One region of the Paenibacillus sp. G2S3 genome, then DNA from elsewhere that is predicted to be linked to it. Evidence: predicted binding sites of a transcription regulator. Region 1 holds the regulator's gene; each other region holds the start of a gene.
The links. The regulator Rex, encoded in region 1, represses fermentation and respiration genes when NADH is low (regulators of the CRP and FNR family bind a similar motif). The targets are predictions, from matches to a motif close to TTGTGAAATATTTCACAA.
Positions count from the first base shown of each region.

Region 2: the regulator Rex is predicted to act here: its motif matches at 4,563-4,580, upstream of QNH28_RS11450 (helical membrane plugin domain-containing protein).
Region 3: the regulator Rex is predicted to act here: its motif matches at 5,393-5,410, upstream of QNH28_RS02055 (flavocytochrome c).
Region 4: the regulator Rex is predicted to act here: its motif matches at 5,117-5,134, upstream of QNH28_RS29390 (cytochrome ubiquinol oxidase subunit I).

Region 1 covers NZ_CP126095.1:4,593,326-4,600,848, forward strand. The annotation lists gene QNH28_RS20140 (AAA family ATPase) at 1-717, opposite strand, end outside; gene QNH28_RS20145 (hypothetical protein) at 710-1,252, opposite strand; gene QNH28_RS20150 (cell wall elongation regulator TseB-like domain-containing protein) at 1,663-2,181, opposite strand; gene QNH28_RS20155 (amidohydrolase) at 2,351-3,652, opposite strand; gene QNH28_RS20160 (redox-sensing transcriptional repressor Rex) at 3,639-4,292, opposite strand; gene dinG (ATP-dependent DNA helicase DinG) at 4,424-7,285, opposite strand; gene QNH28_RS20170 (tetratricopeptide repeat protein) at 7,422-7,523, opposite strand, start outside.
Region 2 covers NZ_CP126095.1:2,663,624-2,671,146, reverse strand. The annotation lists gene map (type I methionyl aminopeptidase) at 11-757, opposite strand; gene QNH28_RS11465 (YhfM domain-containing protein) at 790-1,710, opposite strand; gene QNH28_RS11460 (SGNH/GDSL hydrolase family protein) at 1,976-2,611, opposite strand; gene QNH28_RS11455 (NAD(P)/FAD-dependent oxidoreductase) at 2,769-3,947, opposite strand; gene QNH28_RS11450 (helical membrane plugin domain-containing protein) at 3,987-4,430, opposite strand; gene QNH28_RS11445 (DUF2785 domain-containing protein) at 4,638-5,480, opposite strand; gene QNH28_RS11440 (nitroreductase family protein) at 5,745-6,362, shown strand; gene QNH28_RS11435 (DUF8426 domain-containing protein) at 6,470-7,093, opposite strand; gene dnaN (DNA polymerase III subunit beta) at 7,221-7,523, opposite strand, start outside.
Region 3 covers NZ_CP126095.1:450,351-457,873, forward strand. The annotation lists gene QNH28_RS02025 (hypothetical protein) at 1-247, shown strand, start outside; gene QNH28_RS02030 (WecB/TagA/CpsF family glycosyltransferase) at 314-1,063, shown strand; gene QNH28_RS02035 (helix-turn-helix transcriptional regulator) at 1,301-1,978, shown strand; gene QNH28_RS02040 (MalY/PatB family protein) at 2,015-3,187, shown strand; gene nhaC (Na+/H+ antiporter NhaC) at 3,271-4,758, shown strand; gene QNH28_RS02050 (RidA family protein) at 4,782-5,162, shown strand; gene QNH28_RS02055 (flavocytochrome c) at 5,427-6,977, shown strand; gene QNH28_RS02060 (ABC transporter ATP-binding protein) at 7,081-7,523, opposite strand, start outside.
Region 4 covers NZ_CP126095.1:6,652,583-6,660,105, reverse strand. The annotation lists gene QNH28_RS29425 (YycH family regulatory protein) at 1-594, shown strand, start outside; gene yycI (two-component system regulatory protein YycI) at 633-1,373, shown strand; gene QNH28_RS29415 (MBL fold metallo-hydrolase) at 1,388-2,197, shown strand; gene QNH28_RS29410 (hypothetical protein) at 2,163-2,372, opposite strand; gene QNH28_RS29405 (S1C family serine protease) at 2,837-4,081, shown strand; gene QNH28_RS29400 (cold-shock protein) at 4,501-4,701, shown strand; gene QNH28_RS29395 (cold-shock protein) at 4,794-5,024, shown strand; gene QNH28_RS29390 (cytochrome ubiquinol oxidase subunit I) at 5,248-6,642, shown strand; gene cydB (cytochrome d ubiquinol oxidase subunit II) at 6,639-7,523, shown strand, end outside.

The DNA.
Region 1 (7,523 bases):
GCGGTCGAACCGTCCAGGACGTAACAATGCTGAATCAAGCATTTCTTTCCGGTTTGTTGCAGCTACCAGCAAAATACGCGGAGTTTCGTTATTATAAATACCATCCATCTCGGTCAATAGCTGATTTAAGGTCTGATCATATTCACGTTGCTGACCGCCTTCGCGCTTACCGCCAATTACGTCAATTTCATCAATAAAAATAATGGCACTTTGTTTGTTCTCCTTAACAGCACGGTTACGAGCATCCTTGAACAAATCGCGGATCCGACCAGCCCCGACACCAACATACATTTCTACAAATTCACTACCTGATGCAGCTACGAATACGGAGTTTGTATAATGCGCTGCTGCTCTGGCCATAAGGGTCTTACCTGTTCCCGGAGGACCAGTGAGCAGAATCCCTTTCAAAGGACGAATCCCAAATTTACTAATCTCCTCGTGCCGGATCAAAAAATCGAGTGCCTCACGAAGCTCTTGCTTCGCATTATCTTGCCCACCAATTTCTTCAAAAGTGAGCTTTGAAGGCCCTTCCTTCTGGCGTTTCTTCCCCGCACCAGCGTTCACCGTAAGCCCGCCACGCAAATGAGCAATTATAAGTAATGCAGTAAGCATTCCAGCTGCTATAACAATCGGGAATATATTAATACCTAAAAAAGCCATGAAAATAAACAGCACAGGAATAAATCCGATTAAAATTTCTTTAAGGTACTTAGGCATTATTCCATACCCCCAAGGTCGCAGGTTTTCGCGGCAAAATAATAAATTTGCTTTCTTTACCATTACTCAAGCTTACATACACATTGGTATCGTCGATTTCAGTAGATGCTATCACATCTCTATATTCCGAATTTTGCTCTTTCAATCTATCAAGCTCTGTAGGTATAATCGTATATTTATGGCTCTCCATGGCTTCAGCTACAGAGAACATCGCTTTATCCCAATAATCATCCAATAGTTCACTTGAATTTTGCTCCACATCCAGTTTAAGCTTACGTCCCTCAATCACTGATTTTCCTTCTTTGGATACATATGATACTAGATCACGTAAATTCGTGCCCGGCTGCAAATCAAGTTTCAAAGTGACCTCTTCGCGGTTAATACTAATATGTGAAGTATTTACTCCCTCAAATCCAGATACAATCTTTTGGAGTGGTTCCTGTAAAGCAAACTGACGATATAAAAAGAATCCTCCAAATAATAGCATAGCCGACAGTAGAGACGTTATTAGTACAGGTACAAGACGTAATTTCAAGAAACGTCCTCCTCTCAAAGATGAAAAAATGTAAACAGAATGATCCAAAGTCATAGCTGTCAAAAGCTCATCAGAACCTAACGTTCTACTAATACTGTTCTAATTACAAACAGTAGTATATCACATGTGTATATACGAAATTTTAAAAAAGTGTGAAGATATTTAAAATTTTATTTTTTAAATATTTCCAATTTATTAAACATCTTGATTTATTTCGACAAAAAAAGGGCTGTTACTCTTAATTAACAGGCCTTTTTTCACATGTATCCTTAAATATAATATATAAAAACCACTCTTATAGTATATCACATTTCGTATACTAATAGTATATCAAATTAGTATTTCATTTGAACGAAAACAAGCGAACCATAAATGGTCCGCTTGTTTCTCCTGTAGTGCTTTTGTTTAATTTAGCGGCTAGGTAAACTGTATCCTTCACCCATTCGAGCCCCATCTGAGAACCGATAAAATTGATAATAGTACCGACCGCTTTGTTTATAAAAAAGCTGCCAAGCATACTCTCCGTTATATACTCCTGGCAACAACCGCTCAATGCTGATGTCCGGAAGATCGGCTTTTATAAGGCTACGCATTTTCGCTTCAGAAGTCCCTTTACTTAGTTCCTCAGCAAATACTGAATCGGTGTCTTCAGCAATCTTCCCGTCTACAGTAAAACGTACCCAAACCATCAACTCGGTCCCAGCTTCATTCTTCCCTGTTAAGACCCAGTACACCGCATTTTCATCCCACACGGATTTTTGCGCTTTAGTTACCTCTGTTAGACCAGCACTCGTTTTGGCGACATCCTTAGCGATATCTCGCTCGTTCCATTGATCTTTCATAATATAAGCATAGAACTGGATAAGTCCGAACAGAAGGAGCAGAATCAGAACTGACCCCAGGAGGATCCATTTTTTCCTTTTCTTCAAGGTGCAGCTCCCTTTCTAGTAATATATCTTTTTTGATTATATAACACACCTGTGTGTTTATCCAAAGTTTCATATCCAATTCAATGATCTAATTATCAGAAACACAAAAGGCTGTAACTTTGCAATCGCAGAAAGTCACAGCCTTTCAGTTATTCGTTATGATCTTAGACTATCGTTTAAGCAGTCCATCAAATGATTCTTGCGCCTTACGACGGATTGCTTCCTCATCTAGCGTTACACATTCTCCATGTTTTACAACCTGTTTACCATTCACCCATACATGCTCAACGTCCTTGGCGCTGGCAGAGTATACAGCATGAGACAACAGATCTGTGTGTGGTAGCAAATGCGGCTGGTCTATATCAATCGCGATAAAGTCCGCTTTCATGCCAACAGCGAGTCTACCCACATCATTTAAAAAGATAGACTTTGCGCCATACTCTGTAGCTATACGCAGCGCTTCCGGAGCTGGAACAGCCGTCGGATCACCACTTACACCTTTATGGATGAGAGCTGCAAGACGCATCTCTTCAAACATATCCAGGTTATTATTGCTTGCCGCACCATCTGTACCCAGTGACACCTTCACACCAGCCTTTAGAAGATCCGTAACCCGCGCCACTCCACTAGCCAGCTTCAGATTACTTCCTGGGTTATGAGACACGCCTACATCATGACGAGCCAGTATCTCGATCTCTTCATCATTCAAATGAACGCCATGTGCAACAATAGACGGACGTGTGAACATTCCAAGCTTCTCTAAATGCGCTACAGGCCGAAGTCCGTAATCCACCACATTCTGCTCCACTTCGCGTTTGGTCTCGGACATATGGGTATGCATCGGTAAATCCAAATCATGTGCCGCTTGTACAAACTTAACAAAGAAGTCCGGTGGGCAAGTATATGGGGCGTGTGGCGAGATCATCGTCGTAATTCTACCATCAGCCTTACCATGCCAATTTCGTGCAAAAGAAATCGCTTCCGCAAGCTTGTGATTTTGTACTTCCTCTGGGCATAAGCCAATTACGCCTCTCATCAGTACGGAACGGATGCCTGATAATTCGACTACCTCTGCTACTCGGTCCATATGATCATACATATCCAAGAAGGTTGTAGTACCACCTTTTAGCATTTCCAGAACCGACAAGGAGGTTCCCCAGTATACATCTTCTCCAGTGAATTTCGCTTCCATCGGCCACATCTTCTCTTGAAGCCACACCTGAAGGGCTAAATCATCTCCATAACCACGAAGTAATGACATTGCGGCGTGGCCATGTGTGTTTACCAGACCTGGCATAAACAGCAGACGACTGCCATCAACAACTTGCACACCATCTTCCATTAGAGGCTCTTCTTTTCCTATGTAAGTGATCAAATCATCTTCAATAGTCATATATCCACTTAGAACCGGCTCATCCGTTCCCGGAGTAAGAAAACGCCCGCCCTTGATAATCGTTTTATTGCTCTTCATTTCCGCTTTCTTCCTTTCCGTCTTTCAAGTAATAAGCAAGGCTTTGCAAATCCGTTGTAAAATCGGCAGCATGAACCCGGATATTCGGTGGTGTTTTAAGAATCACTGGCGCAAAATTCAAAATTGCCTCAATGCCAGATTCAATAAGAATATCTGCTACATTCTGCGCTTCTGAATCAGGCACTGTAATAATCCCAATTCGAATACCTTGCTCACGAACCGTCTGACCTAGCTCCTCCATTGGTTGAACGGTAAGAGAGTTGATTTTACGCCCAACCTTAGGCGCATAAGAGTCAAATATTGCGGTAATCTTCATAGTATCTTTCAGATAAGCATTGTAATTAGATAATGCATGTCCAAGGTTACCGGCACCAACTAAAGCTACATTCAGTTGTTGATCCAGCTTCAGAATATGACGAATTTTCTCAATAAGGTAAGTTACGTCATACCCAATACCTTTTCTACCAAAGTCTCCAAAATAAGCTAAATCTTTACGGATTTGAGCAGGATTCAGATCAAGTTTTTGCCCTAGTTCTTGTGAGGAAACGGTTAATATTTCACGTTTCTGGAGATCATTCAAGAAACGCAAGTACACAGGAAGTCTGCGAACAACGGCTTCTGATATTTTATCCGATTTCATAATTTACCTCCTAATTTAAGTAATATTCTGTTCATATCCTATCGAAATTTCTGCACCTCGTCTCAATGAAGAGCGGTATTCTTATACCGCCCTTCATTGTAGAGTGATTAATTATAGGGAAGACGCCCTTTTCAAGAAACGCCTCCGTCCTCCAACCACTCCGCTATACGAGGAACCATTTGATCTGTAAGCATATGCTCCATTTTCGGGCCAGGCAACGAATACAGGAAATACTTCCCATAGTGGGATTCGATCACCCTTGTGTCATACACAATAACAATACCCCGATCCTGCGCTGTCCGCACCAGTCTTCCAAATCCTTGCTTAAAGCGTATAACCGCCTGAGGAACAGACAACTTCATGAACGGATTCTTCTTCTGGGCTTGTAATAACTCAGACTTCGCTTCCGCTAGGGGGTGATTCGGCGGTTGAAATGGAAGCCTCACGATGGCCAAGCATGTTAATGCTTCACCTGGAATATCTACACCCTCCCAAAAGCTGCTTGTTCCTAACAGTACAGAGGCTGCACTGTCCTGAAAACGGCGGATCAGCTTGCTGCGGCTACCACCTTCCACGCCTTGCCCTAGCACCGTGATCTCTTGTGAGGCTAGAGCCTCTTTGAGAGGATCATAAACCTGGCGTAGCATCTTGTAAGAAGTAAACAGGACAAGCATCCGCCCACGTGTTGTAATAGCTGCTTCTGCTAGCGACTGTACGAGTGTATCGACAAATCGAGCATCTCCCACACTACCCTTCACACTAGGGAAATCCCGCGGAATAACCAGCAGTGCCTGTTCCCGATACTTAAATGGAGAAGGGAGTAATGATGTCATCAATCGCCCTTCTTCGGCAGCCTCATTTAATCCAAGATTATCGATCATAAACTGGAACGATTTATCGACAGAGAGTGTCGCCGAGGTTAGCACGATACTTTTCTTCTTGTCGAAAAACAGCTCCTTAAGCTGAGTACTAACATCAACAGGAACGGCATACAACTGTAGCGATTTACTGCGATAATTTCCATTCGCCTCCAGCCAATATACTACATTCTCGTCGTTTAATCCCATAAAAAACCGAACTTGCTCACGTATAGAAGCTAAATCCTTAAATAAGCCGCTAATATCGGTAACTAGACTATCTGAGGAAGATTGACCTTCTTGGTCACGCATCTCATTAAGCATTTTATCACCCTTACGGATAATTTCGCTTAATGTCAGATTCATAGTATTCTCTAAAGCAACCAATTCATCCCAATCATTCGGTTTACGGGTAGGAAGTAACCGCATGACTAACTGTCCAGCTTCTCCCGCCGCTGCATCGCTACGTTCCGGCAAGAGGCTGAATAGTTTATCACTAAGTAGATCCCAGGTTTCTTTTACGGTAAGCAGATCCGGATAGATTCTATCGATCACTCCACTCCATTCAGAAGCTTCCTCACTGCCTGATGACTGAAGCATTTGGCGAAGCGTAGGAAGTTGGCCATTTCGACTATCCTTATAAAGACGCGAAAGTGTATGTGCAACCGTGAAATGCTTCATATGCATGCCTAAATGCTTGCCAGCCACATCCTCCAGATGGTGGGCCTCGTCAATAACAAGATGTTCATAAGCCGGAAGTAGCTGGTGCCCAGCCTTAACATCTGCGAACAGCTTAGAGTGGTTCGTAATGACCACATCAGCAATACCAGCTTCATGTTTTGCCCGGTGGTAATAACACTTACGGAACCAAGGACACGAACGGCCCAGACAAGAATCGGTATCGCTTGCCACCGTCTCCCAGAAATCTCCGCCACGACCACTTAGATTGAGCTCTTCGTCATCTCCTGATTCACTTTGTGTCAACCAAACGATCATCTGAGCCGCAGTAAGCGCATCTTCCCTCGGACTTATAAAGTCTTTTTTATTAATTTTATGTTCAAACTTACGAAGACACAAATAATGCCCTCTGCCCTTAAAAATTGCAGCTTTAAATGGAAAAGGAACTACCTGCGTTAACAAAGGAATATCACGCTCACGCAATTGATCTTGCAGATTAATAGTATGAGTGCTGACCATGACTTTTTCATTCGAGCGTACGCTTTGGTATATGGCAGGCAGCAAATAACCAAGCGATTTGCCGGTTCCTGTCCCTGCTTCGATCAATAGATGTTTGTCTTCGGCAAGTGCCGTCATCACCTCATTGATCATAATATCCTGAGCTTCTCGGCTCTCATATTGTGGCAAAGTATCTTTAAGCCTTTTAGTTACTTCATCCATATAATCTGTAAAAGATAAATTCTGCAGCGGATTCTCAGCATGCTCGTCCCTAGGTGGAGCTAATTCATTCCAGTCTCCTACAGCAAGCGCTAGTTGGCGATAGAAGGTCAGATCACCTTCGGGCTGAAGCGTCTCCGCTTCCCGTTCACGCAGCAGACCATCAAAATACCAACCCAGATCACTATCCTCTTCCGTAAACAGCTCACAGAGTCTCTGGATCGTCAGCAGAGGCAAATCGTAGAGCTCCTCCAGACATTTCAGTAATACAAGAGCAGTTGCGAGTGCATCACTGTCTGCCTGATGCGGACGATCATGCGTCACGCCAAAATGTGCACTGACTGACCCTAGTTGATAGGATGTGAGGGAAGGAAAGCAGATTTTCAGAAAATCAATCGTATCTAAAATCCGCCCTTGAAATGGTAAATACCCACATCGGTCTAAAGCATTTTGCAAAAAATGGAAGTCAAATGCGACATTATGCCCTACAAGCACAACATCATCCAAGAGTGGAACAAGCTCCATCATCATCTCATCCAGCTCAGGTGCATCCTTCACATCATCGTCGGTAATTCCCGTCAGACCAGTTATAAAAGGAGGTATCGGCGTTCCGGGCTTGACATAGGAACCATATACCCGGGAGATGGACCGGTCTTCTTCTATAATTGCAAGGCCAACCTGGATAATTTCACCCACGGATTGGGTTCCCGTTGTTTCAAAATCAAGCACGGCAAATTTCATTATAATTCTATTCCCTTTCAATTGAGACTCTTAATCAGCATAACAGAAGTTGCGAAAAAAGGCGATGCACACCACAGGTTCAGGGGATGCATCGCTTGAATGTAAATGCAGAATAATAAACCGTAAACGTAATAATTTACAATAATGAAACAAGCTGATTTCCGAAATGAAGCTTACCTCCTCGGCGGCGGCAAACCTCCAAATTAACGGTTGGTTCAGGAAGTGCCGGGTCAAGCTG
Region 2 (7,523 bases), 1.9 Mb from region 1:
ACTCTCCTCTTTATGGCTTGGTTAGGATAATAGGTTCACCTTTAGTCACGATGATCGTATGTTCAAACTGTGCTACACGGCCATTGTCTACAACGCTCAGTGTCCATCCATCCGACTGCTGCTCCACGTAATCCGCTCCAGTAGAGAGGAAGGGTTCAACCGTAATCACCTGTCCTTCTTTTAACACTGTAGTCACTCTTGGATTATAAAAAGGTAAGATTTCGAACGGCTTCTCATGCAGTGATTTCCCAATGCCGTGGCTGCACAGATTACGTACCACTCTATAGCCGCGTTTCCGAGCTTCGAGCTCCATCATTCTGCCGATCTCATTGACCTTCATCCCTGCTCTCAGATGATTGATCACGCTCATCATAGTTTCCTCTGCACTCTGGCATAGACGCAGAATGTCATCATTATATGGTGGTAATTGAAAAGAAACTCCTGCGTCCCCATAATAACCATTCAGCTCAGCAGATACATCAATATTGATCAAATCACCAGGATTAATCACTCTAGGACCAGGAATCCCATGAGCAACCTCTTCATTCACACTAATGCAGGTGCTGCCTGGAAAATTATACGCTTTCATAGGGGCTGAAGATGCTCCAAATTGCGCTAGGATTTCAGCTCCAATGCTATCAAGCTCCGCTGTTGTCATACCAGGAGTTACTTTCTTTTTCATCTCAGCGATGGTATGTCCTACCACTTTCCCTATGGCTTTTAGCCCTTCTAAATCTTGTATGGTATCACTCGTCATCTATCACACATTCCTCTCACTTCTGGTATGAATCACTTGTCTAATTTCTGAAATACAGTTCCATCCCACTGAAAAATATCTTCCAGCTGTTTACCCGCAGCGTTATCGTAATAACTTCTCTTGAAGCTATGGTCATCGACTTTATCAAGCTTTATCGAATACCCCTTAGGACTACTGATAAACAAATCAGAGCCGGGCTTGATCCCTAATTCCTCTATAACGTTATTTTTTCTAAGCGTAAATAGCTTGTAGAAGTAACCATTACTGGCTCCGAACTGACCAATCGTAAAATCCGGGTCGCCGTCCCCATTATAGTCCTCAAACTGAATTTGAAAAAAATCATTAAATATTATGGGATCCTCAAAATGTTCACTGAGTGGAAAGCTATTCAAAGTTCTCCCTTGATCGTCGATAACTGTAAGCCCAAATCTGCCACTCCAATTTCTTCCCAACAACGGACCTGGTATTGTCCAATCCTCGCTGTATGTTCCATCTAAAAGCTGCAGATTCAAGAATCCCGTTCTATTAGTTAAGGGATAGAGATTATTATGTGATATCGTTACTGGACCTGTAACCTTAACAGAAGACTCCAGCGACTCCGTCTGTTCTATGTTCGCCTGATCTGCTGTTCCATAGATGAGTTTTCTGATTTGATCTGCGTTCTTCACCGGAATCGAGTAGCCCTGACCACTATTCTCAGCTGTAGTAAATAAACCTTTATAGCCAAGTTCATTACCTATTGCTATGTAATAATCCTCCGAGTAGCCATCACCATAAACAAGCTCCATATCGAAATCAGGAGCCCAATCTAGCTCACCTGATAATTTTTCACTCTTGTTCATAGCCTCCGAAAGCGCCTTAATCAGAGCGGAGTCCTTCAGTATTAGGGTCTCAAAATGTTCGGGTCGATCAACTTGGTTCTGATCACTAGTTGTTACAGGAGTTAAAGACACTCCGGCGATCCACCTTGCATTGATGAAGCCCACATCATTCTTACACCCGCTTAAAAGAGCAACCAAGAACAAGGGTACAACCCATAGTAATTTCCTAATGCGAACCACCTCCAAGAAAAGAAACATAACCTAATTATAACAGCGTCCATAAATATAAAGAAATCGACTTTCCGAATCACTATAAAAAAAGACTATAACCTGCTCCTTTAATGAGTGGTTCTAGTCTTATAAAATCAAGTAAATATGTAGTGATGTGATCAAACGATTAAGCTTGAATTGCCCCTACCGTCTTAAGCCAAGCCTCTGCAATAAGTGCATGGCCCGCAGGTGATGGATGTACTCCATCCGGAGCCCAATAAGCAGGTTCTGCTTTCACGGATGCCGCAGCAAACAGGCCATCCAGTGGAACAAGCAATGCACCATATTCACGTGCCAGTTCACGAACGATGTGAATTTTAGGGTCCAGATCCTGGCGCCAAGTTCTACGATCTTCTGGGACAGGCAACACGAATGGCTCTATTAAGACTAAATTAGCAGCCAGCGAATGCTGCGTACGTTCGATCAGGTCACGATACGCAGCTTCAAATTGTTCAGGCGTTGTTTCCTGACCAGAATCAAAGCGGCGCCAAGTGTCATTTATCCCAATATATATGGACACCCAAGTCGGCTTCAGATTCAGGCAATCCTTCTCCCAGCGTTCCTGCAAATCTACTGCACGGTTGCCGCTAATGCCACGATTATAGAACGTAAGATTCTTCTCAGGATATAAATGCCCCAGACGAGCGGCGACCATCAATGCATAACCTACACCAAGCGATGAAGCATCTTCATAGTTACGACCCCAATCCGTAATGCTGTCGCCTTGAAACAGAATGACATCGTTTTGTCGGAATAACATCATGTAATCCTCCTCTATTCCCTTTTGTTAATATTAGCCAATCTATTATATCAAAAAACAATGAATACAGCCTACTAAAAACGTTGATAATAATGATGGATAATCCTTAAAAACATAAAAAGAACCTGCTCAAATCTGAGCAGGTTCTCCAATACTAAAATTAATAAGCTAAGCTAAACAATCCTTTTATGTGGGACAAGTAACGAATATTACTTGCTTCCTTCATCAAGGTTGCAGGTAATCCTTTTAGCGGAGTTGAGCTAGCACCAACAATAGCTACACCGTCTTTACGGCCTAAGCTCGCAAGCGTACCTGAGTTGATCGGACTAAAGGATTCAAATGATTTATCCTTCAAGTATGCATAAAGATTGTACCCGATCAATTCACCCATTTGCCAAGCGATTTGTGCAGTTGGTGGATATGGACGACCATCTTCGGCAAAGACAACTGCGCTGTCGCCAGCAACGAATACATCTTTGTGTGATGTGGATTGCAAGAATTCATTTACCGTTGCACGACCACGGTTCACTTCAAGACCGGACTCACCAATCAGTGGATTTCCTTGTACGCCACCCGTCCATACGAAGGTGTTAGCAACAATTTTTTGACCGTCTTTCAAGTCAATTACATTATCTGCCACATTCGTAACAGGTAGACCTGTCAAGAATTGAACACCACGTTTTTCTAAGCTTGCCACTGCGCGTTCGATCAGTGCATCTGGCAATACTGGAAGAATCTTAGGACCTGCTTCAACCAGCATCAGTTTAATTTCTTTAGGATCCACGCCATATTTCTTAGTGAGCGTTGGCAACACATCAGCGATTTCACCAACAAGCTCAACACCTGTTAAGCCACCGCCGCCGATTAGGATGCTTGCATCCGCTGGATTTTTTGACTTCGCATATTCACGGATACGCTCATCAATATGACGATGAATTCTGTTAGCATCTGCTGCCGATTTCAATACCATGCTATATTGCTCAAGACCTGGAATGCCAAAATAAGCCGTAGTGCTTCCAAGACCCACAACCAAAGCATCGTAGGACAATGTCACACCATCAGATAGTGTAATTTGTTTGTTCTCAACAGAAAAAGAATTAACCTTTGCAATTTTCAGGTCGATATCTTTACCTGCAAAAAGCTTAGCAAGTGGCATAGCAACAGCACCTTCTGCAACACTACCCGCTGCAAGACGATGCAATTCTGTAATAATTTGATGAGTAGGATATTGATTAACGACTGTAATTTTAGCTTCGTCTTTCTTCAGGTACTTGCGTACAGTTAAGGCGCTTAGTAGACCACCATAACCCGCTCCTAGAATGACAATATGTTTAGACATGATGTTTCCTCCGTCCTTACGAATGAGATATAAAAAATATTATTTCTGCTGACTGCGTTCGCCGGCAACTTGAAGATAAGCATTTACGAAACGGAAAAGCTTCTGTGCTTGAGGATCTTTCATCATCTTCATAAGACCAAATACACCGATCACATCGTTACTTTCATTCGCACGGTCCTGTGCTTCAATCACTGTAGCTGCCATGTTCTTCGCAGAATGCACAACAGGTTCAGCAAGTTCTTTAATTGCACTTACCGTATCACTTTTCAAGACTTCATCCGCAGCGACAGTTTGAACAAAGTCATAGGACTTTGTGAGCACGCCGACAAGCTCTGTTAATTTTGGCAACTGTTCCACTAAGACAGTTAACGATTCCTGAACTTCAGGCTTCAATAGCTGCTCTAGAACATTCATTTGTTCTTGAGTGACAGCTAATTTTGGTGATTCTTGTTCAGGGGTTGTTTGAGTGATTGTTTCTGACATATCCGAATCTCCTCTGCAAATAAACTTTGCTGCATAATAGTAATAAAAAAATAATAACTTATAACGCCATATTTCTATTATAGCACTTATCAAGTTATAAATGTCACAAAGTTTTTGAATTCCTCTAAAGTTTTGTGATTTTTATTACATTAAAATAAATTAGTCATAATTTTCGATATTATTTATACACCTTAGGTGATTAAAAACTTAGGGTGTAAATTTATTTAAAATCATCTCCGCTTTCACTAAAGCCTCGACCATATCCGGATTGTTATTCATGGGCAGCAATCTAAAATACAGAGATCGAACGAAATTTTTGGTGTTCGCACGAGCAACGTACTGGCCGCGGCTTCTCGGCCACCCCCCACATTGCTCTAAGTTGCCGATCCAGTCGACAATAGACTGTTGTGGAAGTAAATGATGATCTACGATTGTAGCTACAATCGTAGCGATCCGTTCATCTTCTTCGTCGCTAAATATGTACTGCTCGTTGTAAAGCATCCTTTGGATGACTGCCAGAACCTCTTCCCGGATTGGCGCATCACTCTCCGAGCAGAGTACCAGTTCATCCAAAGCATCTGCTCCATGAGCTGCAGCGTGTGCCCAGCCTTCTTCTGGCATAAATCCCCGTAAATCCTGTTCTTCCTCATAATATCTAATCAGAGCTTCCTTCACATTTGTAAACTCAGCGCTATCTAAAAAAGCCTGTTCCCTATGCCGCTGAAGAATAAGCGCAACGACCAGCACCGAAAATGTTCTTGTGAACACAGCCTGATCTTCTTTACTGCCAATGTGATAGAACAAATGCTCCTCGTCTAGGAGAATTAAGAGAAGTTCTCGAAGCTCTGCATCTCTAAACCATTGTTTCTCTTTAATCCATTTGTAGAAGGTAGAATAGATCAAGTCATCTCGTAGCTCCGGCAGTGGATCTCCTATGTACTCAAGCATCAGCTTCACATAATCCCCTAGCTGCTCCCCACTTCTAAGCTCGTAATCATTCTCTTCAATTCTTTTCAGGTCTATTATCAACTGCTCTCTAGTATCGTTCAACATTCCCACCCTTTCATTAATAAAAGAAGTTTAAATTTTTCATATCCTAATATCCTAATTTACATCCTAATATTTTACAACATAGTATTTATTCTTCGCACACTCCAAAATACTTAGATAGCTGAATCTAAATGAAGTGAATTTAATTATTGACGAATATAATCAACTGTGATATTTTGAGTTAGTAACTAATAGTTAGTTTATTTATAAATATCACTTGTTTATAATTAACAAGCAAATACATAACATATGGAGGAATAACTCATGAGCGCTTTTACAGATTTGATTGAATCCCGCAGGTCTGCTATGAATTTTGTTGAAGGGGTAAAGATCCCTCAGAATGAACTAGAGGAAATGTTCTCGTACGCCAGATTGGCACCATCGGCTTATAATCTTCAACATACCAATTATAAAGTGGTTTCTGATGAGAATTTAAAAGAAGAGATTCGTAAAGCGGCATACGGTCAATATAAAATCCACTCTGCCTCAGCGGTAATTGTAGTACTCGGTGATAAGAATGCTTATCTGAAAGCTCCAGAAATCTTCGGAGGACTTAAAACTTTAGGGGCTATGAGTCAAGAGGATTATGATGCTGAGATAGAAACGATTAACAATGCATACAGAGGAAATGATGCTTTCCAAAGAGATGAGGCTATACGGAATGCCTCCCTGTCTGCCATGCACTTCATGCTGATTGCCAAAGATAAAGGCTGGGATACCTGCCCGATGATCGGCTTTGATCCGGAAGCCATTCAATCCACTTTAAATTTACCCGATCATATGGTACCTGTTATGCTGATCACAATCGGCAAAGACAAGAAACATAAGATCAGACCACGTGGCTATCGTAAGCCGGTCAATGAATTCGTAGAATTTATCTGAGTACCATACGAAGATAATAGTAAATATGTCAAAAGCGTTCCATCCGATGTTTGAATCACGGATGGAACGCTTTTTAATGTGTATATGGTATCTGAAACCTATCTCCACTACTTAGCATATTGAAGAATTGCAATCGCGGCTCGTTCCCGTCGTTCGGCATCCTCACTGACAAGAGCTTCCTTCAAAATACCGAGCGCCATAGATAGTGTCTCTTCATCCACATGCACTCGATTACTCACCGCTTGCTCTGAATCAGACGAACCTGTAATCCACAGATCCACACGAGCACTAGGCATCGGCCCCTTATACTGTTTAACCGCACTACTGTCGCTAAGAAACTCTTTTATCCCAGCTTTTAGATCGATTATAGGAAGACTCTTCAACCAAGTTACACCACGTCGATGGCATGTACCGATGTCTGACGCGTCAAATAATTCATTGTAAAAATAATCGCCAAGATCACCTAGATGTACCCAATCTCCATCACACACCAGCACATAATCGCCATCCTGCATCGTATGTACGAACAGTTGAATGGCTTGCATATGTTCTGTAAGCTCCAGTTCACTGTATTTGTAAGTACGAAGCAACCGATCACGGATTTCCTCCATACTAATGTTCTCCAAATCTCCAATTCCCGGGTAGCCGATACTCACATAATTATCCTCTAAAAATGCAGTGATTCGTTCGGTCCCCAGCAGTTTTGATTCTATTTTAAACAGATTCATCATTCAATCCTCCAAGTGTTTTAATGAAATGTTTTACAGCAAAGAGAACTCTTCTTAGCAAGCTCGATTTTGTCTTCTTACCACAGATTCGCAGTTTCGCGCCATAGTTAGTTTGAGCACTGGGCAATCCTCAATCCTGTGTCCTCATAGGTGTGATTAGGAAAAGAGTCGATGAAGTCATGTCTACAGGCTGTATCACCAGTGGTCTTTCCTTCCCAGCAAACTTTATTCTAAGATTCTCACTGTCTATCGCACGAAGGATATCCCTGAAGTACTTCCCATTAAAAGACACCTTAAAATATTCACCTTCCATCTGTTCCAGCGGAATCTCCTCCTTAACATCACCAACTTCTGCGGACTTGGATATCAATTGAAGTTTATGGGCAGGAAGTACACTTAGCGTTACATTTTCACCAGCCAATATAGACACACG
Region 3 (7,523 bases), 2.6 Mb from region 1:
GTATCCCTATGACAAATGGCTTGTTCCCATAGCGCAACAAACGGTCGTCGGTCGAAAGATTTTGGAGTGTGCAGGCGATTTTTGGTGTTATCTTAGAGAGGATGAGTCCTTTGCTCCCATGTACCAGGAGGACAATAATTTTGTCAAAATGGAAAAACAATTTCGAAAGATACTTTTGGAGGAATTCCGCCTGCGGGGGATCGATGAACCTTGGTTAATAGAGTGGTGGAAGTTTATGGAGGAATGACGCTGACTATCCTTATTGATTACGGTAAGGTATACTGGAATGAACTTTTCAGTAAGAGGTGATTAAATGGCTGGGACAGTCTCTATATTAGGCGTTCCTTTTTCAAAATTAACACTTAACGAGACAACGCTTCATCTAACAAAACATATTCAATCCGGAGAACCGAAGCTATTTCATTTGATTACGGCGAACCCGGAAATTACGATAACAAGTCAATCGGACGAGCTGCTTCGAACCATACTTCATGAGGCGGATTTGATCACTCCTGATGGAGTCGGTATTGTGATGGCATCGAGAAGAAAAGGCGACCCTATAGCTGAACGAGTTACGGGGTATGAACTACTTCTTGAGCTGCTCGCGCAAGGAAATAAGCTGGGCTGGAGCTTTTATTTCTTGGGCACGGATGAGCATACAAGCTGTAAAGCGGTCGAAAAGATTACAGAGCTATATCCGAATGTGAAAATTGCCGGAAGACATAATGGTTTTCTTACAAAAGAAGAGGAACCGGCCATTGTGGCAGAGATTCAGCACGCACAGCCAGATTTCCTGATCGTTGCGATGGGTGCGCCGTACTCAGATAAATGGGTTTATAAGCATAAACAGGCGCTTTCTCAGGTTAAGGTTGTGTTTGGCGTGGGGGGAAGCTTGGATGTTATAGCGGGAAAAGTGACTCCAGCTCCTGTGATATGGAAAAAGCTCAACTTAGAGTGGTTGCATCGACTGATATTTGCCCCTGTTGCTAAAGGACAAAAGTCGCGTTGGCGCAGACAAGCAGTTCTTCCTAAATTCGTGTATCGAGCTATGATTAGGAAATAAGGTACAGCAGTAAATATATAGTCTTTCACTATTTCTGCAATTTGTAGAAATAGTGAAAGACTATTTTTGTGTTCGTTTACAGGTAATCTGCCCTAAGTATTTAAGTGAGAATATTGGCTGAATCAATTCCAATATATTACTGATTGCTTTTTTAAGAATGTTGTAATAAAATCTTATCAAGATAATAAATTATTATCACTAAGATCAAACGCAATACGAAAGGAGTGAAATGCTCACATGAAAGAAGATCGCAGCTGCTTAGAGTCCTATTTTCCAATTGCTTCTTTTATTGCTTCAATTATCGGTTCAAAATGTGAGGTTGTTATTCATGATATAAGCAATCCAGAGCGTTCAATTATATTTATTGAAAACGGATATATCAGTGGACGTAAAGTAGGCGATAGTTCAACGGATCTCGTGCTTAAGCTGTTGAAAGATGAGTCCTACCGTGAGCAACCGTTTATTGCTAACTATAAAGCGCGTGGTTCGCAAGGTCAGGTATTTCGCTCCGCTACTTATTATATTAAAAACAGCAGCAATGAATTGGTCGGTATGATGTGTATTAACATTGATGTCACACATGTGGAGGTTGCAGCTGAGTGGATACAAAACATTTTGCAAGGAGGATCAACACTTCCACCAGTACCGTTAATACCACAACAAGAGGTTGTAGACAAGCAGACGGAAGAGTATTTACAAGGAAACGTAGATGACCTGCTCCAGCATATGATTGATTCGGTGCTCGGTAAAATTAATGTTCCGGCAGAGCGATTGTCCTCGCAAGAGAAGATTGAGCTAGTGAAAGTACTTAACGAGCAGGGTGTGTTTCTACTTAAAGGTGGAGTTTCTCAAGTGGCTAAGTCCTTGATGATATCTGAGCCAACAGTTTATCGTTATTTGCAAAAAATTAAGTAAGAATAAACAGAACTCTCAAGAGAGGAAGTGGGCTAGTTGACAATAGACTTTGATAAGGTTGTTAGCCGATATGGGACCAATTGCGCTAAATGGGATGGTATGGCGCAAGCTTTCGGCAGAGAAATGATAGCGCTTTCCGTCGCGGATATGGATATTCAAGCCCCTCCACAGGTGATAGAGCGAGTAACGGAGATGGCGAAGCATGGCATATATGGATATACTGATCCTTTTCCACCTTATTATGATGCAGTTCAGCGATGGATTAAAAAAGCTTACGATTGGGAGGTTCCGCAAGAATGGATCGTGTTTTGTCCTCGTATTGTGCAAGCGGTTTCTCTGATCATTCAGAACTTCACTCAACCAGGTGATCAAGTGTTAATCCATACGCCAGCCTATCAGCCGGTTGCCAAATCGGTAGAGCTAAATAACCGTGTATTAGTGGAAAGTCCATTTCGTGAAGTGAACGGGCGTTATGAGATCGATTTTGCTGATATGGAGTTGCGGATGCAAGCAGGGGTTAAAATTGTACTGCTCATCTCACCGCATAATCCGGTTGGTCGGGTATGGACACGAGCTGAACTAGAACGAATCGTTAGCTTGTGTACGAAGTATGATGCTTATATTGTATCGGATGATATTCATGCCGATTTTATTCATGAAGGTCATGAGCATACGATAATCGGGAAGATATCAACCGAGGCTGAGCAGCGATCTTTTATCTGCACTTCCCCAGGGAAGACCTTTAATCTTGCAAGCCTTGAAATTGCTAACATCGTGATTCCAAATGATCAGCTGAGGGAGAAATTCAGACATTGCTTACAGCAGGCAGGCTGTCATAACCCCACCTTCTTTGCAGTTCCTGCTTTAGAAGTGGCTTATACGGAATGTGATGAATGGCTGGAACAATTACGAGAGTATATCACAGCCAATATTGCTTGGGTGAAAGCTTATATAGCTGAATATATGCCTGAGCTTCGCGTGATCGAGTCAGAAGGAACCTATCTGATATGGGTGGATTGTAGGGCAATCAGTGCCAACGAAGCAGAGCTAAAGCAGTGGATTGAGTCGGATGCGAAGGTTAGCGTGAGCTTTGGAACAGGTTTTGGGGCATCAGGAGAAGGCTTTATTCGCTTAAATATCGCAACGCCACTACCCATGTTGCAAGAAGCTTTTCATCGGCTGTACCGAGCTTATCCATTAAAAAATTAAAATAATAAATAACGCTTTATTAATGACCTTGAAAGACCTCGTTAGTAGCTTTTCTCAGATCCGTATCAAGGGGGAAAATAACCATGTCCAAATCAGAATCACCAAGAGTCAAGAAACAGCCGACGATGTTCTTAGCACTATTACCGATTATTACGATGATTGTGCTACTTAGTTTAGGGTATGTGTTGTTTGAATTACCACCAGAACCACTTATTATTACCTCTGCGGTAGTTGCTGGTATTATCGCGATTATTCTTGGTTATAGCTACAACGACATACTAGAATCTATCGCTGGTAAGATCGCGAAGACGATGCCTGCCATTCTTATTCTGATCATGGTTGGTTTTATGATTGGGGCATGGATGGTTGGTGGAACGATCCCGATGATGATTTATTATGGATTGAAAATCATTAGTCCACAATTTCTGCTTATTACCGCATTTATTGCGACAGCTGCCGTTTCGCTTTGTACGGGCACATCTTGGGGGTCAGCGGGAACGATCGGGGTTGCCTTTATGGGCGTTGGCGCGGGTATGGATGCAAACCTAGCAGCAGTAGCTGGTGCTGTTGTTGCAGGTGCTTATTTTGGTGATAAATTGTCACCGCTTTCAGATACAACGAATATTGCCGCGTTAGCAACTGGTGTCAATCTATATGAACATATTGGACATTTATTGTATACCACACTTCCTTCTTTTATCGTTGCAAGCGTTGTCTTCATTATCACAGGTCTAAACACAGATGCTGCAGGTGCTATTGTTCCAGAGAAGGTTGGAACGATTATGGGATCATTGGATACAATTTACGACTTTAATCTGCTGCTTTTAGTACCTGTATTAATCATCTTGTATGGTTCGATTGCGAAGAAACCGACAATACCGGTCATGCTGATCTCTTCAATGTTCGCTATGGCTAACGCACTTCTATTCCAGGGCTTTACGCTGAATGATGTCGTTTCTTCTGTTGTTAATGGATTCAATATCTCCATGGTTCAAGTAGCTGGCTTTGATTCTGCCAACGTTATTGAAGATGTACCCCGTCTCTTAAATCGTGGCGGAATGAACTCCATGATGGGTACACTTCTCATTTGCTTCTGTGCAATCACGTTCGCTGGAACCATCTCTCTGACGAAGTCCCTGGAACTGATTGTTAATAAGCTTTTGAAGTTTGTCCATTCCACAGGATCTATGATCGTAGCAACCATTGTTACAGGTCTTACGATGATCGGAGTTACAAGTAACGGTCAGGTGTCCATCTTAATGCCAGGTGAAATGCTGCGTGAAGCATATATCCGTCGGGGCTTGCATCCAAAGAACTTGGGACGTACCATCGAGGATTCAGCGGCCATTACCGAGCCTATTCTGCCTTGGACAGCTGCAGGTGCTTATATGGCGGGAACGCTGGGTGTTGCAACATTAGACTATTTACCTTGGGCTGTTCTATGTTGGACAGGAATAATCTTTGCGACGATATGGGGCTTTACGGGATTCGGTATCGCGAAGTTAACGCCAGAGCAACAGGCAGAAATGCTAAAGGAATATGACGGTAACACTAATAAACAAGTTGGATAAAGGAGTCTTTTAGAATGACAAATATGCATAAAGAAATTGTAATAACAACGGATGCACCGGATGCAATTGGACCTTATTCTCAAGCTGTAAAGCTTGGGAACGTCCTATATACTTCAGGACAACTCGGACTAGACCCGGTTAGTGGGACTTTTCCTGCTACGGTTGAGGAACAGACGGAACGGTCGTTGCTGAATGTCAAAGCCCTACTGGAAGCGGCGGGTACAAGCATGGACCAGGTAATTAAGACGACCGTTTTCCTAAAGGATATGAATGATTTTCTTAAGGTGAACGAGATTTATGGAAGGTTTTTTTCTCAGCCATACCCTGCTCGCAGCGCTGTTGAAGTAGCACGTCTGCCTAAGGATGGGCTCGTAGAAATTGAAGTTATAGCTTATATACCATAAGAGAGCAGACATTAGTGGGTACTACCCAAATTTGTATTTCAAAACGTTGATTAGGAAATAAGTCAGAAAGCCGCCCTGGATAGGGCGGCTTTCTTAATTGTGAGCAGAGTCGTAGTTGAAATTGAAAATTTTCATGAAAATTTAAAGTGAAAATATTCATGAAAATGTAACAGTAACCATAACTAATTACATAAAGAACTTCCCAAAACAGTATCTTTGCGTTATCATATATGTGAAAACATTCACAAAAGGGGCGTTATAAAGATGAAGAAGACATCAAGTGCTGCTCTTATTCTCATTCTCTCTGGCATGCTCGTGATCGCAGGCTGCGGTAACAGTAATAGCAACACTACAGCTAGTAGTAATGGCAACGAGAACAAGAGTAAGGTCAATGAGACGGTTAACAATGATAAAGCTGAAGCCGTATCAGGCGCATCAGAGGCTAGCTACACACCAATGGATCAATTAAAAGATAATTATGATATCGTTATTGTTGGTGCTGGTGGTGCGGGAATGTCTGCTGCACTGGAAGCTAAGGCTAAAGGCTTGAACCCGGTTATTTTAGAAAAAATGCCGGTTGCAGGCGGTAATACAAGTAAATCTTCGTCGGGGATGAACGCTTCTCAAACGAAATTCCAAAAAGAACAAGGCATTAAAGACAGCAATGATTTGTTTTATGAAGAGACACTAAAAGGCGGCCACGACACGAACGATAAAGAGATGCTTCGCTTCTTTGTGGACAATTCTGCAAGTGCTATCGATTGGTTGGATTCGATCGGCATCAGACTGAACAATATCACAATCACAGGCGGTATGAACGAAAAACGTACCCACCGTCCAGAAGACGGCTCTGCGGTAGGCCAATATCTTGTCAAAGGATTGGTTAAGAACGTACAGGAAAAAGAAGTTCCATTGTTTGTGAATGCAGATGTGAAGGAAATTACCCAAAAAGACGGTAAGGTTGACGGAGTAAAGGTACTCTTTAACCAGGCCGATGAAAAAACCATTACAGCGAAGGCAGTTGTTGTAACAACTGGCGGTTTCGGTGCCGATATGGATATGATCTCTAAAGTCAGACCTGATCTGGAAGGATACGTTACGACTAACCAGATCGGCAGCACCGGCGACGGTATCAAGATGATCGAGGCACTAGGTGGAACCACCGTTGATATGGATCAAATCCAGGTTCACCCTACAGTTCAACAAGAGAAATCTTATCTGATCGGGGAAGCTGTTCGCGGCGAAGGTTCTATCCTCGTGAATAGCGAAGGTACACGGTTCGTAAACGAATTGACTACACGTGATAAAGTTACCGAAGCGATCAATGCACTTCCTGAAAAGGCGGCTACTCTTGTCTTTGATTCCGGCGTCAAATCACGCGTTAAAGCAATTGAACAATATGATAAAATGGGCTTCGTAATCCAAGCGGATACCATCGAAGCATTGGCGAAAGAAATCGGCGTTCCAGCGGATAAGCTAAAATCGACACTTGATACTTGGAACAGCGCGGTTAAGAACAAGAACGATGCTGAATTTGGCAGAACCACAGGGATGGACAACGACTTGTCCACAGGTCCTTATTACGCAATTAAGATCGCACCAGGGATCCACTACACCATGGGCGGTGTGAAGATCAATACGAACACAGAAGTATTAAATAAAGACGGTGCTGCTATTCCTGGTCTGTTTGCAGCAGGTGAAGTTACAGGTGGATTGCACGGTCAAAACCGGATCGGCGGTAACTCTGTAGCAGAGATCATTATTTTCGGCCGTCAAGCAGGGATTAAATCTGCTGAGTTCGTACAAGCGCAATAAGATACTAATTGCATAATCTGGTTAAAACAAAAGAACCGCTTGGGCTAATAGAAGCCCGAGCGGTTCTTTGTTTGATCTCTCATTCAGGTGAGAGGAGTGATCTCTATTCAGAAGGCTGCTTTCCGCTTTTAGCTTGTTCTTCTCGCATCCATTGTGACAGCTGGCGTTTGAGTTTAAGAAATTCCGGTGAATCTGTAATCTCATCACGGCGCGGACGCGGAAACGGTACATCTACAGTATGTAAAATAGAGCCGGGGCGACCCGAGAATACATAAATACGATTCGAGAGCAGCAACGCTTCTTCGATGTTATGGGTAATGAACAGCACGGATCGGCGATTTTCCTCCCACAATTCGAGCAGCCAGCGCTGCATTTCACTGCGAGTTAGTGCATCCAGTGCGCTGAAAGGTTCATCGAGCAGCATCAGCTCCTGCGGAGCGAGCAATGCTCTGAGAAAAGCAGCACGTTGCTGCATCCCACCAGACAGCATATGCGGATAAGCATGTTCAAACCCGCTCAAGCCAACTTTGGCCAGCCATTGTCGTG
Region 4 (7,523 bases), 2.1 Mb from region 1:
TTCTTCGATGTTGGAAGTACTAGATATATTCGCGAGAAAAATGGCTCGGAGATCTATACGGACAGCAAACGGAGTCTTCAGGTCGATAAGGAACGGAATTGGATGAGCTATAGCGATCCTGCCGCACTTCCAGCCGGAGACAGTACACCTGCCAAGGATGCGCTTGAAGCTGTAGAATTTGTGAACCAACATGGTGGATGGAACGGAACCTATCGTCTTGAAGCTACCGAGGAGGGGAGACAGGAGAGAAAGGTCTCTTTTCAACAATATTACGGCTCCTATCCGTATGGCTCCTATCCGATTATGAGTAATTCGCAGCTGCAGTATGGTGTAATTAATCTGGAATTGCAGCAAGGTACCGTATCCTCTTATGAACGCTCTTTAATCTTTATTGATGAGAGTAAAGCAGAGAAGAAAATTGTAGAGCTATCTGGAGGCGTGGAGCTAGAGAATCAATTGTCTGTAGTCAGCAAAACTTCGGGCGTGAAGGATTTGACGCCAGCGTATGTACCTGTAGTGAAAGAAGACAAGCTGCAGCTGCTTCCAGTCTGGAAGGTTACGCTTATTGACGGTAGCGTTCTTACATTAAATTAATCTACAAGTCGTTCATATAACATTTAGGAGGTAAGGGTATGGATTGGGGAAGAGCCAAAAATGTACTGATTTGCGCTTTTTTAGGTCTAAATCTGCTGCTATGTTATCAGCTGTGGATTGATTTGCGCGATCAGGTTAGTGCCAATCTCGATTTCACTTCCCTCTCCGAAGAAACCCAAGCGGTAATGGAGCAGAAAGGGATTCGTGTGTTGTGTCCGATTCCGGCGTCTACCCCGCAGCTTCCTAATATTACTTATCGTTATTCTGCTGAAGAGCAGAATGAACCACCGATTAAATTAGATGTTCCTATAGACAGCAAGCTGATCTATTCTTCATTCTCCGACCTTAGTAAGGCGCTTGAGAATCAGATTCCCGACATCGCAAATTATCGTTTTGATTCACAAGAAAGCGAAGTTGGCAAATTCGTTCTTCACCCGCTAGTTCAGAATGAGTGGTCTCTATTCCGAGTAAGACTAGAGCTGATTAATAGTGATCAGAAGATTGTAGCTTTCCGCTCGCCGAAGATTGAAATAGGGGCAAGCAGTAGCGATAAAGAACAGAAGGTACTGCCGGCATCGCAAGCGCTTAGCAGTTTGATTGAAAAATATTTTCCGGCAGACTCCGTAGTGAAGGAGATTGAGCTTGGGTATTATGGTGAGCTGTTCAACTCCGAAAGTCAGGTAGCGTCGCCAATGTGGCGGTTCATGCTGGAGAACGGCAATGCCTATTATGTGGATGCTATAAGTGCGGACATCATCAGTCCGAAGACAACAGATTAGAAGGAGTAAGGAAAATGGGGATTTCATTTACAGTACTGTCCAGTGGTTCTACCGGAAATGTAACGGTGGTACGGAACGGGGAGACAACACTTATGATTGATGCGGGTCTAAGTGCCAAGCGGATCGATGAGCTGTTGGCCATGCGCGAGCTAACGGGTAATGATATAGACGGGATCCTAGTCACACACGAGCATTCCGATCATATTAAAGGACTCGGGGCAATGGCACGTAAATACGATCTTCCGATTTATGCGAACACCAATACTTGGGGAGCCATTGAAAAAGGCATTGGAAAAATACCCGATTATAACCGGATCATTATGGAGTCGGGACAGCATAAAGATTTTGGTAGTCTGCGAGTAGAATCGTTTGCAATTTCTCATGATGCCGCGGAGCCGGTGGGTTACAACTTTTTTGATGGAAAAGAAAAGCTGTGTGTAGCTACAGACCTGGGGTATGTTAGCGACAAGGTAAGAGAGTCAATTTCAGATGCGGACGTATTGGTGCTGGAAGCGAATCATGATATTGAAATGCTGAGGATGGGACGTTATCCGTGGAATACGAAACGACGTATACTTGGTGACATGGGTCACCTTTCTAATGAAGCAGCCGGAGCAGCACTAAGTGAAATTCTCACAGGACGGACCAAGCGTACCTATTTAGCGCATTTAAGTCGGGATCATAATATGATGGATTTGGCTAAAATGTCGGTACGTTGCGCAATGGAGGATCGGGGCTGTTTCTTCAAGGATAGTGAGTTTAAGCTTTGCGATACGTATTATGATCAACCTACGCCATGGGATAAGTTGAGCCAGTTGTCATAAGCTGATCAAGCTCGGCAGTTTTTTGTTCTAATTCTTGGCGGGAGATCAGCCCTTTATCGATCATTAATTCGATCATAGCACTGAAGGCAAGGGTCATATGGTAGTGTTCATCCTTCAAATCACCAAGCTTACCGATAAACTCCACCAGATCCATACTTGTGGAAAAAGAGTTCATAATTATACCTCCTAATGTAGTAAAAACAGAACTGGAGCTGTAAAAAATTCGCAGGCTTTTTACCTCAGGAAAATCACGAATTGAGGGTTGCCTGTGATACAATTATAGACGTGATAAGCAAACTCTAAATTCAAGGAACATTTCTATTAGTGTAGTCTTTTAAGTTACAAAATATTCCTAGTAGAGAAGATATATTGAAAGATTCTAAGTTTCTTTCGATTAACTGAAACTATTGTGTGGTTAATGGATAAAGTGAAACTTTTTAATGATTATTGGAGTCTAAAGGATACAGAGATACATGCTCAAATATAAGAATATATAAATTTTGTACCTATAAGTTCTTATATTTTACGAGAAACGGTTGTAATAAAGGGCGCTGCAGGCGTTTATGCTTGGAACGTGATTGCTAGAGGTTCAGGTTTTAGATACTGTGAACGGTTGGCAATAGAAGGGGGAGATTTTCGGTGGGATTGTTTGATGACGATTTCTATTCAACTAAAGTATCACGGTCCAGAGGGGATGAAGCATCAAAGGGATCATTTGCTAACCGCAAGCATTCTGTGCGAAGATCGCGCAAGGGCTTATCCACTTGGCAAATATCCGCCGTCTGCTCCTTAATAAGTGCTGTAGTGGCAGTGTTTTTATTCAGTGTGCTTACTGGACAAGTGAGTCACGAAACTGCTCCAAAGTCGGTAGTAACAACTGGGGAGGTTGCCCCAAGCAGTGATCCGTTTGACCGTATCATTCAAGCCGCTGCTACGGTTCGTCCTGCAGTAGTAAGTATTATCAATCATAAAGAAGATAATAAAGAGTTGAACATTCTGGATGAGTCAGCATTAGGGTCTGGAGTGATTTATAAAAAGGTAGATAATAAAGCATTTATTATTACTAATAACCATGTCATCGAAGACTCCGGCAATCTTGAGGTCGTAACAGTGGATGGTGAGACACGTAAAGCTACACTCGTTGGAACGGATAAAGTGAGTGACATCGCGGTTCTTTCTATTGACGCCAAGGGTATTAATACAATCGCAGAGCTCGGGGACTCCTCGAAGCTTCGTCTAGGTGAAACGGTCATTGCCATCGGTAACCCTCTAGGACTTGGGGACACACTAACTTCGGGCATTGTCAGCTATACTGAACGGAAGGTTCCCGTATCCTTGAATCAGGACGGTGTATATGATTGGGAGCAAGAGGTCATTCAGACCGATGCGGCAATTAATGAAGGCAATAGCGGTGGGGCACTTGTGGATTTGGATGGTAAAGTCATCGGCATTAACACGATGAAAATCTCGGATGCAGGTGTAGAGGGGCTGGGGTTTGCTATTCCAGCTAACCATGTCATAGATACCGCTAATGAACTGGCTGATAAAGGGCGTATTGCTCGTTCCTACTTAGGCGTATATTCCGTAGATTTAAACAACCCTTACGTTCCTCTCGCAGAGGACCAACGCAAGGAACTGAACCTACCGAATAATGTTAAGGATGGGGTAGTCGTTCTGGATGCTGTTGGACCTGCAAAGGAAGCTGGAATACAGTTTAATGATGTAATTACGAAATTTAATGATGAACCTATTACATCCACGCTTTCCCTTCGCAAGTATTTATATAATCAGACAAAGATTGGTGAGGATCTAAAGATTACCTATTATCGAAATGGTAAAGTCAATCAGACGACAGTTAAACTTCTTGAAAAACCGGAGGAATAATATGCTGGAAGTCGGCATATAATGATATAGCAGTAATGACAAGTAGAGCGGACTACCCCTTCGGTTGAGAAGGTAGAGCTTCCTGAAATAGTGATACTCTGTATCGCTATCGGGGATTTGTTTCTTCTAAATTTTTCATAAATATGGCAATTATAAGCTGATTTAATGAATTTTGGGCTGACTGGCAACCCTTACATTGGAAGGTAATACTTATTAGGGTAGAACCGGATATATACGGATGCCAGCTTGCCTTTGCTAATCAGGTGTGGTAATATGATATCAATCATACATTTAGTCCCTAATTTTCGCATTGAAAAGGGCTGCTATATTTGGTAATACAACCTTTTTCAATGTGTGAATTTTTTCTTTGTTTGAAGATAAAAAGAACATATTAATTTAAATTTGTGGAGGTAACACACATGCAAACAGGTACAGTTAAATGGTTCAACGCAGAAAAAGGATTCGGTTTTATCGAAGTTGAAGGCGGAAGCGACGTATTCGTTCACTTCAGCGCAATCACTGGCGACGGCTTCAAAACTTTGGACGAAGGCCAACGCGTTGAATTCAACGTTGTTCAAGGCAACCGTGGACCACAAGCCGAAAACGTTGTAAAACTGTAATAATAGAAGAAACCGTCCCAGCTTGTGAAAGTTGGGACGGTCTTTTTATATCTAGTTAGTCACTATTGACTTACAGGATGGGAGGAACGGCAATGAACTACCGGAAGAAACCTTTGGAAGAAATACCGGAAGAAAATACCGCGATTTGGGCGTGTACCAATGATGGATGCAACGGATGGATGAGGGATAATTTCGCATTTGAACATGCGCCTTCTTGCCGTCTATGTGACTCTCCAATGGTTCGCAGCACGAAGATGCTACCACAATTGCTTAATTCGAATGGCGATCTCAAATCGCTGAAGAAGGGTATTTCCATTACCTAACCAATGCCTTTATGAGTCAAGCTTGTTATAGAGCAGTGAACAACTTCAAGACGGTCAAACCGTCTTATTTTTTTTGCTTTTTTTAAGGTAAATTGTGATTTTTGTCACAAATCATTTGAATTTCACCGTTAAATGCACCCCTTTGTGTGACTTTTATCACAAAAAGAGCTTTAAATTTTTGACACAATATAATTAACGAAAAGGGGAGAAGGAAGGGAAAAATATGGATACAGTAATGCTGTCGCGTATACAATTTGCGTCGACGACAATATTCCACTATTTCTTTGTACCGGTATCAATCGGACTAGCGCTCTTGATTGCGATCATGGAGACCATGTACGTTAGAAAAGGCAATGAAGAGTACAAAAGAATGGCGCAGTTCTGGGGAAAGCTGTTTCTCATCAACTTTGCAGTAGGGGTAGTTACAGGGATTTTGCAGGAATTTCAGTTCGGGATGAACTGGTCTGATTATTCACGTTTTGTGGGTGATGTATTCGGGGCTCCACTTGCAGTTGAAGCATTGGCAGCTTTTTTTCTGGAGTCTACTTTTATTGGAATCTGGATATTCGGCTGGGACAAAGTGTCCAAGAGAGTGCACTTGTTGTCCATCTGGCTGGTAGCATTCGGTACGATGTTATCCGCATTCTGGATCCTGGCAGCGAACTCCTTTATGCAGCATCCTGTGGGATTTGCGATAAATAATGGACGTGCAGAAATGAATGATTTCTTCGCGCTCATTACGAACGGACAATTGCTGGTTGAATTTCCGCACACGGTTCTTGCTGCGTATGCAACAGGTGCCTTCCTTGTAACGGGTATTAGTGCGTATAAGATATTGAAGAAACAAGATGTATCTTTCTTTAAGAAATCTTTTCAAATTGCAGCAATCGTAGGGATCATTTCTTCGATTGGTGTAGCGGTGGCAGGTCATGCGCAAGCACAGTATTTGGTTGAAACTCAACCTATGAAGATGGCGGCTTCCGAAGGATTGTGGGGTAAGAGTGGTGACCCGGCACCTTGGACTGTATGGGCAAAGATTGATCCTGAGAAGCAAGAAAGTTCTGGAGAATTTCAAATTCCGTATATGCTGAGCTTCCTTTCATACAGTAAATTTTCCGGTGAAGTTAAAGGTATGCTTGAGCTGCAAGCTGAGTATGAGCAAACCTATGGCCCCGGTGACTATATTCCGCCTGTACGTACGACATTCTGGAGTTTCCGGATCATGGTTCTAGCAGGGACGCTAATGATTGTACTGGGTATGTACGCAATGTATTTAATGTGGCGCAAAAAGATGGACCGTCCAAATACTTGGTTTATGCGGTTTATGTTATGGGGACTATTGCTTCCTCCAATCGCGAATACAGCGGGTTGGGTCATGACCGAATTCGGGCGTCAGCCATGGACGGTATTCGGACTGATGACAACGGAAGACAGTGTGTCGCCTAATATTACGAGTGGTCAGGTTCTATTCTCTGTTATTTCTTTTACAGCGATTTACGCCATTCTCGGATTAGTTCTAATTGGTTTGTTTATGAAAGTGATTAAAAAAGGTCCTTATGCGATGGATAACGATCACGGGGATTCGCATGATCCATATAACGAGGAGGGCGCCCAATGATTTCTCTTAATGAATTGTGGTTTGTGCTCATTGCAGTTCTGTTTATAGGGTTCTTCTTCCTGGAGGGTTTCGATTTCGGCGTAGGGATGGAAACACAAATTCTCGCTAAGAATGATACTGAGCGCCGGATTCTGATTAACTCGATCGGACCCTTCTGGGATGGAAATGAGGTATGGCTAATCACAGCCGCGGGTGCAATGTTTGCGGCTTTCCCTGAGTGGTATGCAACATTATTTAGTGGATTTTACATTCCTTTTGTCTTCGCTTTATTAGCTTTGATTGCACGTGGTGTTGCTTTTGAATTTAGAGGTAAACGGGATTCCGTAGCTTGGAAAAAAACTTGGGATGTGTGTATCTTTTTCGGCAGCTTCCTCCCACCGTTCCTCCTTGCTGTGGTGTTCGCCAGCTTCATCAAAGGTTTGCCGATTGATGGGGATATGCAAATGTACGCAGGTTTTACAGATATCGTAAATGTGTATACCGTAGTAGCTGGTGTGACTGTTGTCCTTCTTTGTTTGGTACATGGTCTCATGTTCACAACGTTGCGTACAGTGGGAGATCTACAGGCTCGCGCTCGAAAGATGGCGCAAAGATTGCTTTTGCCACTTGGGGCTTTATTGCTTGCTTTCGTGGTAATGACTTATTATATGACTGATATTTTCGAACAACGTGGTTTAGTTCTTATGATTATAGTAGCGCTGGGAATTATCGCGTTCATATTATCGGGTTATTTCATGACGAAGAAGAAGGATGGCTATGCTTTTGGTATGACAGGAGCGGTAATAGCATTGTCCGTAACTTCTATCTTTGTAGGACTATTCCCACGTGTTATGATTAGTTCAATTGATCAAGCTTTTAATTTGACAATCACCAATGCGGCT